2 regions of the Arthrobacter alpinus genome follow, and region 2 is predicted to be linked to the other one. Evidence: predicted binding sites of a transcription regulator. Region 2 holds the regulator's gene; the other holds the start of a gene.
What was found. The regulator LexA, encoded in region 2, represses DNA repair genes until DNA is damaged. The targets are predictions, from matches to a motif close to TCGAACANNTGTTCGA.
Positions count from the first base shown of each region.

Region 1: AOC05_RS07755 (DUF6504 family protein) is a predicted target of LexA. The motif match lies at 4,211-4,226, and genes of this name have one in related genera.

Region 1 covers NZ_CP012677.1:1,748,817-1,755,207, forward strand. The annotation lists gene thrS (threonine--tRNA ligase) at 1-211, opposite strand, end outside; gene AOC05_RS07750 (DNA polymerase III subunit alpha) at 328-3,786, opposite strand; gene AOC05_RS07755 (DUF6504 family protein) at 3,776-4,144, opposite strand; gene AOC05_RS07760 (GNAT family N-acetyltransferase) at 4,421-4,927, shown strand; gene AOC05_RS07765 (LCP family protein) at 5,077-6,336, shown strand; gene AOC05_RS07770 (hypothetical protein) at 6,324-6,391, shown strand, end outside.
Region 2 covers NZ_CP012677.1:929,368-935,758, reverse strand. The annotation lists gene AOC05_RS04055 (histidinol-phosphate transaminase) at 1-297, opposite strand, end outside; gene AOC05_RS04050 (LysM peptidoglycan-binding domain-containing protein) at 363-755, opposite strand; gene lexA (transcriptional repressor LexA) at 1,053-1,796, shown strand; gene AOC05_RS04040 (ATP-dependent DNA helicase) at 1,897-3,984, opposite strand; gene hflX (GTPase HflX) at 3,977-5,644, opposite strand; gene AOC05_RS04030 (class I SAM-dependent methyltransferase) at 5,847-6,391, shown strand, end outside.

The DNA of each region.
Region 1 (6,391 bases), 820 kb from region 2:
GGGAATCTATGGTCACGCCCTCAACGAGTGCACCCTCCGCCAGTGGCTGGTCAAGGTCCTTCAGGACCCCGTCCACCCGGGCAACAACTACCTCGCGGCGCTCGAAGAACAGTTCCGCGCCGGTGGTGCCGGTGGCCACCGTCGTCGCAACGCCCTCGACATTGATGGTGATCTGTGTATCCACTGGCACGGTAACTCCTTGATTTGTCATGTGCGGCTCCTTGTTTAAGCAACATACGGGGGTTGCTGTGAGCCACTTTGATGGTATCGGTTCACCGGCGCACCAACCAACACGGGCTGGTGAACCTGTTTGGCTACCGGCAGGATCTACCGGCAGGCAAGAGGACCCGCGGATAAATCCTTAGAAACGCCCGGCGGAAGCGGCTGGCTCAAATCCCAGGCCTCGAGCGCCTGCAAGCTGATACCCCGGGGTCCAGTGCGCCGGGTCAGCCCGCGGATCAGCAGCATGCGGGTGCCAAAGAGCAGGGGGCCGGACTTTTCCTGCGCCTCGGTGAAGAAGGTGGCATCCACGCACCCGGTGCCGTCGTCGAGGCTGATGAAGACCACCCGTTTTCCCCCGCGCATGGGTGGTGTCTGGGTGGCTACACGGACCCCGGCCACCAGCACCTCGGTGTTGTTGCGCAGCCCCAGTAACCCCTCCGCACGGGTGACCCCCAGCCGGCTCAGCAGCGGCGCGTAACTGTCCATCAGGTGGGCGCTGGCATCCAGGGACAGCAGGTCCAGCTCGGTGCGCACCGTCTGCTCCACGGTGGGTGCCGGCAACAGGGCCGGTAGGGTGCCCAGCTCCAGTTCGCCGAGCGGAAAATGCAGTTGCCCGACCATGGGCTCGTTGCGCTTGCCCGGCTTCAGTGCCGGAAGGCTGTTCACATGCGCAATGAGATCGGCCCGGTTGGCCGTATTGCCACTGATGCGTTGGGCCGATTGCTGCAAGGAATCCAACGCCCCCAGCTGGGCCAGGCGTTTGAGGATGGGCAAGGACACCTTGGCCCTCTCACGCAGGTCCGCCAGCGAATCATAGGGCTGCCCTGCCACTATCCGTCGCAGTTCAGCCCCGGAGAGGCCATAGACGTCCGCAAGGCTGAGGCGGATACCCGTGACGGGCTTCGTTCCGGTCACGGCCTGCGTGCGCTCGGCCCTGTATTCGCCGGTGCTGGCGTTAATGTCCAGGGGCAGGATGGGGATGCCCATGCGCCTGGCCTCCGCCACGAGCAGCCGCCGCGGGTACATGCCAGGATCGTGCTCCCACAACCCGGCAAGGAACTCGGCCGGGTGATGTGCCTTCAGCCACGCCGACTGATAGGTGGGCACGGCAAAGGCTGCGCCGTGGGCCTTGCAAAAGCCGAAGCTGCCAAAAGCAGCCAGCGTCCCCCACACTTCCTCGATGACAGCCTGGCTGTAGCCGCGTCCGGCGGACTTGTCCCTAAAATCCTTCTCCACGGCAGGTTCCTGTGCCGGGTTGCCCAGCCTGCGTCGGTGTTCGTCGGCCTGCGACAGGGAACACCCCGTCATGACGTGGAAGGTGCGCAGTACCTGCTCATGGAACACCGTCACCCCGTGAGTCTCCTGCAGTGCCGGAACAAGATCGGGGTGGGCGTAGTGTGCGGGGGCAAATCCTGCCCTGTATTCCAGGAACGGTTTCACCATGTTCGATTTCATGGGCCCTGGCCTGAACAAGGAGATATCGATGACCAGGTCGCTGAACTCGCGCGGGGCCATCTTCCCCACCAGTTCGCGCTGACCAGGAGATTCAATCTGGAAGCAGCCCAGCGTGTGGGTGCTGCGGATCAGCTCAAAGGTGGGTTCGTCGTCGAGCGGGATGGCGTCAAGATCAAGGTGACCGGCCTCAGAGACATAGGCCGGCCCCTGCCCCTGCTCGTCAACAGGATGCTTTCCAGCCTCCACCACCTGGGCTTTGGATGGATGCAGGCGGATGATTTCACGCACCGCATACGCCATGGCGCTTTGCATCCGCACGCCCAGGACGTCCAGCTTGAGCATGCCCATGGCATCCATGTCGTGCTTGTCGAATTGGCTCATGGGCAGTCCCATGCCGCTTGCCTGCACCGGGGTCCTGTTCAGCAACTTCGAATCCCCCAGGATCACCCCGCACGGGTGCATGGAAATATGTCGGGGCAGCCTGTCCAGCCGTTCGGTCAGGTCCACCAGGAGATCAAGCTGGCCCTCCCCCTTTCCACCCAGGCGGCTCCGTTCAACTCTTGCCGCAAATTCCCGAAGTTCCGGCTTTTCCGCCAGGGCTTCCCTGAAGGAGCTGGCCGAGAACCGCCACAGCTCCTTCGCAATCCCGTCGATCTCCCCTTGCTCCATACCCAAGGCAAGGCCGGCATCACGCACGGCACCCCGGGCCCGGTACCCGTTTTGCATGCTCATCAAGGTCACGCGTTGGGAGCCAAACCGTTCAAAAATCTTGTGGTAGACCTTGTGCCGTTGGGCGCTTTCCACATCAAGGTCAATGTCCGGCAGGGTGGAGCGGTCCCGGGACAGGAACCTTTCAAAGAGCAGGTCGTTGGCGATGGGGTCCACGGCGCTGATCCCCAGCAGGTAGTTCACCAACGACGACGCCCCGGAACCTCGCGCGGCCCGGCGCACCCCCATGGTGCGGATCATCTCGGACACTTCGGCGACAGTGAGAAAGTAAGAGGCGAATCCCAACTCGTTGATGGTGTCCAGTTCAGTGGTGAGCCTGTGCTGGACCGCCTGGAGTTGCTGGCCCCTGAGCCCGGGGAAACGGTGCTCTAGGCCGGCATGCGTGCGCTGCCACAGTTCTGCGGACGGGGCCTGGGTCAAACCCATCACGGAGGCTTCCGGGGTGGTCGGCGTCTTCCAGCCAAGATCCGCGGAGGGATCCAGCCGGCACTTGTCAGCGAGCTGGTGGGTGTTGGTCCACAGCTGGGTCAGCTCAGCAGTGTCAAAGCCGCCTTGATGGACGATCTCTTGGGCAACCTTGCGCATTTGCCCAGCACTTTTGAGCCAGCCCTGGCCCGTGGGCTGTAAATCATGGACCTGCCTTAAGGGTGCAATAGCCCTGGCCGCATCCAATACATCAGCGGTGGGAGCGTCATCTTCGCTGCTGTAACGCACGGCGTTGCTAAGCACTGCCGGGACATCAAACTCTTCGGCCAGTTTCAGCATGCGCACAGCGTGTGCAGTGCTCAGCGGTGTGCCGGGTGCACTGAGATGGCTCAGGATCTCCACCGCCAAGGTACCCGGTGGCATGGCGGTATTCCAGGCCCGGAACTTGCTGCGCGGCAGCAGATACTTGCGCCCGTTCATGGCCTTGCCTACGTCTGAGAACGGGCCCAGCAAAACCGTCAACGCCGGCTCCCGGGATTCCGGGTCCAGCACCCCTGCCGCCAGTTCCGCCAGCGTGAGCCCCACCGGCCCCTTGGGCCGGGCGTGGGCCGTGGAGATCAGTCGGCAAAGCGCCGCATAGCCAGCACCTGCCGGCAGACTCTGACGGCCGTGGGCCAAAATGACAACCCTTCCGCTCTCCACCAGTGCCTGCCTTCCCGCACCAAGGTCCACCATGTCAAGAACCGCCAAGTCCACACCCAGCAGCGGGTCAATCCCGGCAGCCATGCACGCCTTGACGTGCTTGACCGCGCCGTAAAGGCCGTCCCTGTCGGTGCTTGCCACGGCATCGGCCCCGTCGGCAATGGCGGCCTGCACCAACTCCTCCGGCCAGGAAACGCCGTAATGGGCGCTATACGCGGAGGCAGTATGCAGGTGCACAAATCTAGCTCCCATAACCTTGCTCCTCCACCGGATCAGCCGTACCGGCCGTGTCCTTTGTTTCGTTGAGTGCGTCATGGACCTTGATCACCCGCCAGCGCCCTGCCGGCAGGTACTTCACCAGATCAAGGGTCAATAGGGGCACCCCTGGCGGTGTGCCGTCGCGGCGCACCTGGACCCGCCAAACCTCGCGGTCAACCAGGCCCCCGCCGAATCCCGGGGGTGCCCGGAGTTCCTCATCCCACCAACAGCGCCGTTCGTACCAGCGCAGGGGCTCGGCGGCGAGCGTGTAAGAACGCCCCTGCCACAGTAAGTGCAAGGGCACTCCTGCCATGGTTTGCACCACGTCAATGCCATCGCTGAAGATGCCCATCCGTGCCTGCCACCTCCGCCTGCAGTCCCTTGCACACCCACAATGTACGTAGACCAATCGTGTAACTAGAATATATATTCTAAGAGATTTAAGTGTACGCTCACTTTACGCGACAAGAAAGTCGCCAATTGGGAAGAATTTCACAAAGAGCAACCACTCGCCAGCTCCATATTGCGTGATACAGATAGCTGTCAGGGCGCCATACGTCTAGCATGGCTTTATAGTCATCGACGTGACTTATGCTGCTGGCGACTCAACGATTCTAAGGAGCGTTCCATGACTGACATGGTCACCCTCATCGCTAAAACCACACCCCTTGAGCGGGAACTGAAAACAACGTCCCGCACGGTCCATGAGTCCGATCTGCCCCGCCTGGGTGAGCTATACTTCACCGCCTATGAGCCCGGCATCGCTGGCGATTCCATGCAGGCTGCCATCGACGACATCAGGGCCTCCATGGCAGGGAAATACGGACAATTCCTGCCCGACGCTTCCCATGTTGCCCTCGATGAAACCGGCAAGATCGTGGCGGCAGTGCTGGTTGTTGAGCGTGCGATCGGTGATGACACACCCGAGTCCCCCTTTATCATTGAGCTCATCACGGACCGCCAGCACCGCCGCCGCGGACTGGCCGAGGACCTGGTGCTGCTCACCATGGACACGCTTTTCAACGCCGGCCAGCACGATGTGGCCCTGCGCGTGGAGGGAACCAACTCGGCAGCGCTTGCCCTCTACCTCTCCCTGAACTTCCGCCGCTGGAGCCCGGAAGAGAACGAGGACTGAGCCTGCCGTTGGCTGTGAATCAGCTAAGACTTTGCACAAAAACAACCGCCACAGGAGGGTTTCCCCAGCGACGCATGTGAACATTGTTGAACGCTGGCAGCACGCCGGCATGGACAATGCGGCTTGGGGACGCGGCGAGGAGCGCACCCTTGAGCTTGTACGAGCAACTTCGTTCACGGGATGTCTCGCGTAAACGACGCAGGCGCATCACCTACTCCATTGTGGCGGCCCTGGCCGCCATCGCCCTGTCGGTCACCGGCTACGTCGCTTTCGTAGCGGTCCAAGCCAACAGCAACGTCAGGCGTTCGAACGCACTGGCGGCCCTGGCCGGGGTGCCCAAGCTGACGAAGGACACCAACATTTTGGTGATGGGCCTGGACTCCCGGGTTGACGAACAAGGCAAGCCGCTCTCGGTGGCGCTCTATGACGCACTCGACGCTGGGGACCAGAGCATTGGCGGCTACAACTCCAACGTGCTCATGCTCATCCACATCCCCGCCAACGGCCAAAAGGCGACGGCTATCTCCATTCCGCGGGATGACTACGTGCAGATTGAGGGGATCCCCGGACAGTCGTTTGAGGCCAAGATCAAGGAAGCCTATGGGTACGGTCTGGCCGCCGAGCAAACCGCCCTGCTGGCAGCCGGCAAGCCCCATAACGACACCACGTACCAGCAGGCGCGCGACGCCGGCCGCCAGGCCGAGCTGGCCACCGTTTCAGCGTTTTTGGGCAGCGTGCACATCGACCACTTTGTGGAGGTTACGATGGCAGGATTTTATGAGGTATCCCAGGCTGTGGCCCCCATCACGGTCTGCGTGAACCAGGCCACTTTCGACACGTATTCGGGCGCCGAGTTCAAAGCTGGCATGCAACAAATCGACGCAAAGCAGGCCATGGCGTTTGTCCGCCAACGCAGAGACACCAGTGATCCACGCTACGACTTCTCCGACCTTGACCGTGAACGGCGCCAGCAGGCGTTCATCGCCTCGGTCATACACCAGCTCAAGCAGGCAGGCACATTCACCGACATCCCTAAGATGGAATCGGTGCTCAACGCCGTGAGCAAGAACATCGTGGTGGACTCCGGGCTGAACCTCATTGAGCTCATCCAGCAGGCCGGCTCCATCACCTCAGGCAACATCTCCTTCACAACCTTGCCCATCACCGGCTTCGGCACCTCTCCGTCCGGGGAATCCATCAACACCGTAGATGTGGCGGCGGTGCAGGCCACCGTGCGCGAACTCCTCACTCCGGCGGCGCCGGCACCCACCCCCGCACCGGGCACCTCCCCAACGCCCGGGGCTCCTGCCCCAGCGCCGACAGCCTTGGCAAGTCCCAGCAGTGGGGACTCCAGCTATTCCGACTGGACCGGGGCCCTGCAGGGCGGTTCCATCCCGTGCGTGAAGTAGGGCCCCACACCATGATGGGGATCAACTTTGCCGTCCTTCTCTCCATCACCGTCCT
Region 2 (6,391 bases):
CAGAACCTCGTTGGAGCCATTGGCGGCCCAGATGTTCTCCTGAGTCATCCCGTGGCCCAAGTATGCCGCCAGGGCCCTACGAAGTTCGGTGAACTCCCGATCAGGGTAGCGGTTCAAGCCGTCAAGTTCATCCGCGACGGCCTTCAAGATTGCTTCCTTGGCGTCCAGCGGAACACCAAAGGTGTTCTCGTTGACGTTGAGCAAAACAGGAACGTCGATTTGCGGGGCACCGTAGGGATGTTGTCCGCGCAGATCGTCGCGGAGCGGTAATTGGCTGAGGCGTTCAAACTGATCCATGGGACTAGTTTAAGTGCCGTGGACGTCAAGACTGAACTTGTGACAGGTAACGTCCGACCATTTGGCTATTTGGGGTTCGGGACAAACAGTTGCTGGCCTGCCTGCACCACGTTGGTGGTCAGCTCATTCAAGGCCACGATCTCACCCACGACTTCTCGAACATCGCGGCTTGAATCGCTGGCAGCCGCAATGGACCACAGACTCTCGCCTTGCAAGACCGTGACAGTGGTTGCGTAGTCCGCCATGTCGATGGGGCTGAACTTTGTGGCGGCGTTGGCAGGACTGGCCAGGGCTCCCAGGAGCAGGGCCAACACCGAGAATACGAGCACTGTGCTGAGCAGCAGGGCCGGAATGCCGAGCAGGATCATGCGCCCTCGCCGGGTCAGCCGCAGGGGCGCGGCGCCGGGGGTTGCTGCAAGGACGGGACGTCCAATTGTTGAAATCACCAATGCGCTCATGACTAAGGCTCCTTTTCACACCGTGAAGTTTCTTCCCGTGGGAGCCCACCAGGCGGGGCGTCCCAGTCGTTCCGCAGGAGCAAAACTTCCATAAACAATTTGTTCGATAGAACGTATGTTCTAACTCGCTACTACTGTTTTAGCATCTATTGACGACTCCTGACAAGACTCGCTAGAACAAATGTTTGAAATTCCCACTTTTCTGGCTTAATCTTGAGGGTAAGGATTCGCCTCTGAAAGCAGTCCACCAGCAGGCACTGACATTATTAGTGGCATCCACGAAAGGACCGAAGGATCATGACGCTCCCAGAACCTCCGCACCGCATCCCCCAGGCACCGAGCAGGGCCGGCATGAAGGGTCTGACGGTCCGCCAAAAGAAGATCCTTGAGTGCATCCAGCGCTCTATTGCTGACAAGGGTTACCCGCCGTCCATGCGTGAAATTGGCGACGACGTGGGATTGGCAAGCCTTTCCAGCGTCACCCACCAGCTCACCCAGTTGGAGCGGCACGGCTACCTGCGTCGTGATCCCAAGCGTCCACGTGCCATGGAAGTTCTCATTCCCCTCGTCCTTGACGACGGCGTGGTTGCCATTGAGGGTGTGAGCTCACCGGAGCAGGTCCGCAGTTCCAACGGCCTGAATTTTGCACAACTCAGCAGTTCCTCGGACACGGCATTCGTTCCGCTGGTGGGACGGATCGCCGCCGGCGGTCCTATCCTGGCCGATCAGATGGTCGATGACATCATGCCGTTGCCGCGCCAGATCGTCGGCAGCGGCGAGCTCTTTATGCTCAAGGTGGTTGGCGACTCCATGATTGACGCCGCCATCTGTGACGGCGACTGGGTTGTTATCCGGCGCCAGAACACCGCCAACAATGGTGATATTGTGGCCGCCCTGCTCGAGGATGAGGCCACTGTCAAGACGTTTCGCCAGCGTGATGGCCACACCTGGCTGTTGCCGCAGAACACCCGCTACGAGCCCATCCTGGGCGACAACGCCACTGTCATGGGCAAGGTCGTCTCGGTGCTGCGCAGCCTCTAGCAAATGCCAACGAAGAAGCGCCCCGGGCAATGCTCGGGGCGCTTTGTCGTGCGTGGCTCGCTGCGGGTGCCGGCACCCACCATCCCGAGGCCGTGCCGGGCTACTTGCCGGAGAGCCGCTCTAGCGCCGACAGGGCCACGGCCCTGTCCTTGGTGGACCAAAAAGGTGGCAGGGCGGCCCGCAGGAACCCGCCGTAGCTGGCGTTGGCCAGGCGGGAATCAAGGACCGCCACAACTCCCCTGTCACTGCTAGAGCGGATAAGCCGGCCCACGCCCTGGGCCAGGCGAATAGCCGCATGGGTTGCGGAGATGGCGATGAAGCCGTCCCCCCCGCTTTGGGCCACGGCCCTGGCCCGTGCCGTGACCAGCGGATCGTCGGGACGGGGGAACGGGATCCTGTCAATGACCACCAGCCGGCAGGAGGCCCCCTGCACATCAACTCCCTGCCACAAGGACATGGTGCCAAAAAGGCAGGTGTCGGGTTCCTCGGCAAATTCCTTGATCAGGCCGGCGATCGAGGCGTCTCCCTGACAAAGAATCTTGACCTTGAGCTTCTTGCGCAGCTTTTCGGCAGCGTCCTCGGCCGCACGGCGTGAGGAGAACAACGCCAGCGTCCCTCCCCCTGCGGCAGTGATCAGTGCCTCCAGCTCGGCCAACTGCTCCGGAGAATTTCCGAACCCGGGCTTTTGCAGGTGCGCCGCAACGTACAGCATGCCTTGCTTTGGATAATCGAAGGGGGAGCCGACGTCGGCACCGGTCCAGTTCGGCGCGTTGGCACCCAACAAACCCAGCCCCCCGGCGGTGGCCTGGAACGACTCGCCAATGGCCAGTGTTGCCGAGGTCAGGATCACCGTATGGTCGGCAAACAGACCCTCCCGCAATTTTCCGGCGACACTGAGCGGGGCGATGCTGATGACGGGAGGTTCGCCCTCATCCGCCTTTTGATAGCCCTGGCCGGGGGTGAAGCTACCTACCCGTGACGCCCAGAGAACTTCACGGGCGTCCTGGGCAGCCAACATCCGCTCACACAGGTCAAAGACTAGGTTCAACCGGGAACGGGCAATGGACCGGCCACCGTCGACGGCGGCCGAACCCTCCGGTTTGGAGTCAGATAAAGCCACGCGTGCGGCGTCCCGCAATTGTTCGATGGCTGCCGAGTGGGTCTCGTTCAGACCGTTGGGTAGCAGCCCGGACGGCGTTGCTGCAAAGGCCAGATCCAGGGCATTGCCGGCCGCATGGAGCGCGTCCACGGAGACGCCCGTGTGTTTGCGTGTGCTTGAGGCCGCCGCCTGGACCATCTGGACAGAGAGCTGGCCGGTGACGGCACCTGTCACACGGTCCTGGAGTTCGTGCGCCTCGTCCACCACCACGACGTCGTAGTCCGGCAGCACCGCGATTCCCTCAAAGGCGCTGATCGCCAGCATGGCGTGGTTGGTGACCACAATGTCCGCCACGGCTCCCTTGGCTCTGGCCATTTCGGAGAAGCAGATCTCGGCCAGGGGACACTTTTGCGCGCCCAGGCACTCCATGGACGTGACGGAGACCTGCCGCCACGCCTTGTCCGTGACACCGGGCAGCAGTTCGTCGCGGTCACCCGATTCGGTGTCCTGCGCCCACTCGCGCAACCGCACAACTTCACGGCCGAGGGCCGAGGTCGGCCCGGTCTTGGCACCTGGCAGATGCACAACACTGGAGTCCTCACCCAGGCTGAACAGTGCCCCCTCGGAGGAGTCCTCGGTGGGGAAGCCACCGCCCAATTTGTGCTTGCAGACATAGTTGCTTCGGCCCTTGACCAGGGCGACGTCAATGGGGCGCGGCAGCAGCGGGTCCAGGGCAGCGAGCAGCCTGGGCACGTCACGGCCCACGATCTGGGCCTGCAACGCCAGCGTCGCCGTGGCCACCACTGATGGTTTTTCACTCGTGAGGGCATGAACTATTAGCGGAATCAGGTAGGCCAGGGACTTTCCTGTGCCTGTTCCGGCCTGGACCAGCAGGTGGTCGCCGGTTTCAATGGCTGCCACCACCTGACGGACCATCTCATGCTGCCCGTCCCGGCGTTGGCCGCCCATGGCTTCCACCGCCCTGTCCAGCAGTTCCAGGGCCTGAGCAGTTGAGGCCTGGTCCGTTGAGGCTTGTGTTGGTGCAGGATCGGCCGTGGAGGCATCGGCTTCGGCAGTACTTTTATCCATGCTGGACAAACGGTGCCACTTCTGCGGCCAGGTCGTCACGGACGCGCACATGTGCCACAGTGCCGGTTTCGCCGTGCTCAATGCTGAGGATCTCGGCATCGCTTCCGTGCAATCTGTTCAGCACGTCGCCGCGGTCGTAGGGAATCAGCAGTGTCAGGTCAACCCCGGGGCGCGGGATGGCGTCGCTGATGGCCGCGAGCAGTCCCTCCATGCCCTGCCCGGTGCGGGCAGAGACTTCCACGCTGCGCGGCTCGCGCTGTCGCAGGCGTTGAACCACCAGCGGATCGGCGATGTCCACCTTGTTCAAGATGATGATCTCGGGGATTTTCAGCGCACCAACCTCGGCGAACACTGTGCGCACCGCCGAAATTTGTCCCTCGGGATCCGGGTGGGACGCGTCAACAATGTGCAGGATCAGGTCTGCGTCGGCCACTTCCTCCAAGGTGGAGCGGAAGGCCTCAACCAACTGGGTGGGCAGCGAGCGGACAAAACCCACCGTGTCGACAAGGGTGTAACCCAGACCGTCGGCGGTCTCTGTTTTGCGAACGGTGGGGTCCAAGGTGGCGAACAAGGCGTTCTCGACCAGGACGCCTGCGTTGGTGAGCCTGTTCAGCAGGGAGGACTTTCCGGCATTGGTGTATCCGGCGATAGCCACCGACGGGACAGAGTTGCGTTTCCTATTGGCCCGCTTGGTCTCCCGTGCAGGCTTCATGGCAGCAATTTCACGGCGCAGCTTCGCCATGCGGGTTCGGATCTTCCGGCGGTCCAGTTCCATCTTGGTTTCGCCGGGGCCGCGCGAACCAATACCGCCACCGGCGGTGCCGACCCGGCCACCGGCCTGGCGGGACATGGATTCACCCCAACCGCGCAGGCGCGGCAACAGGTACTCCATCTGTGCCAGCTCCACCTGCGCCCGGCCTTCGCGTGACTGGGCGTGCTGGGCAAAAATGTCAAGGATCAACGCGGTGCGGTCAATGACCTTGACCTTGACCACTTCTTCAAGGGTGCGGCGTTGGGACGGTGCAAGGTCGCCGTCGATGATGACGGTGTCCGCACCCGTGGCGTGGACGATCTCCTTGAGTTCCTCCGCCTTGCCCGTTCCCAGGTAGGTGGCCGGGTCTGGTTTGGCACGGCGCTGGACCATCCCGTCGAGGACTTCGGATCCGGCGGTTTCAGCCAACGCGGCCAACTCCCGCAGGGAATTCTCCGCATCTGCCATGGTCCCGGTGCTCCACAGGCCGGCCAGGACGACACGTTCCAGACGCAGCTGGCGATACTCAACCTCCGTGACGTCTTCAAGCTCGGTGGACAGCCCGGCCCTGCGGCGCAGTGCGTTGCGCTCGGCCAGTTCAGTCTGGTCACCGTCGAAGCTGCTGTGTTCGAAGGTAAGGTTCGAGACGGCCTGGGCCTGGCCGATGATGGGGTGGCTGGGGGCAGGCGTGGCTTGGGGGTCCTCGGCGTCGAGCCGGACCTCCGCGCGGACGGCCCGTGACGCGGCGATGTCCTTAGCCAGAATCCTGTCAATCACTGCCTCGATCTCGGCGACCGACAGATCCGAGGCCGCGTTCCCGGCCGACCCTGATCCGACAGGCCCTGTTGTGGGTTCGTTGGCGGGGACGTTGGCGTCGTCGGAACCGTGAGGTGCAGATGGGTTGGACATGTTCTCCTTATTGGCGTTAGACCAATCTTAGTCCCGTGCGCCGACACGCACACCTTTGCCGTCTACGGCTGTGGACAAAGCTGGCGGGGCAGGGGCCCTTAGGTGTGCCTAGATACCGATTGGGGCTGTTTCGCACTAATCTGGCATGACTATGGGTACTCAGGGCGCAGATCATTATTTCACTTCACAGCCGTCGGCTCCGATGAAACGGCGGCCCCTCACGGTGGTTTTAGCCGGCGAGAAACGGCAACTGCAGACGGCGGGGGGAATTTTCAGTCCCGACGGGGTAGACAAGGGCACCACCATTTTGCTTGCCGAGGCCCCGCCGCCCGCGGTGGACGGCAATTTGCTCGACGTCGGTTGCGGCTGGGGTCCTGTGGCCCTGACACTGGCCCTGCGCTCCCCCGCCGCGACGGTGTACGCGGTGGATGTCAATGAGCGCTCCATCGGCCTGACCAGTGAGAACGCCAAAGCCCTTGGCCTGGCCAATGTCCGCGCATCGACTCCCGACGCTGTGGACCCCGAGCTGCGCTTTGAGACGATCTGGTCCAACCCGCCCATCCGTGTGGGTAAGGAAGAGCTGCATTCGATCTTATTGATGTGGCTGCCCCGCCTGGCCGTTGGCGGCAACGCCTACCTGGTAGTGCAAAAGAACCTGGGCGCTGATTCGTTGCAGCGCTGGCTGGCACTTGAACTGGCCCAAAGATTTCCTGAGGCTGGTTTCAAGGTCTCCCGCGACTCGACGAA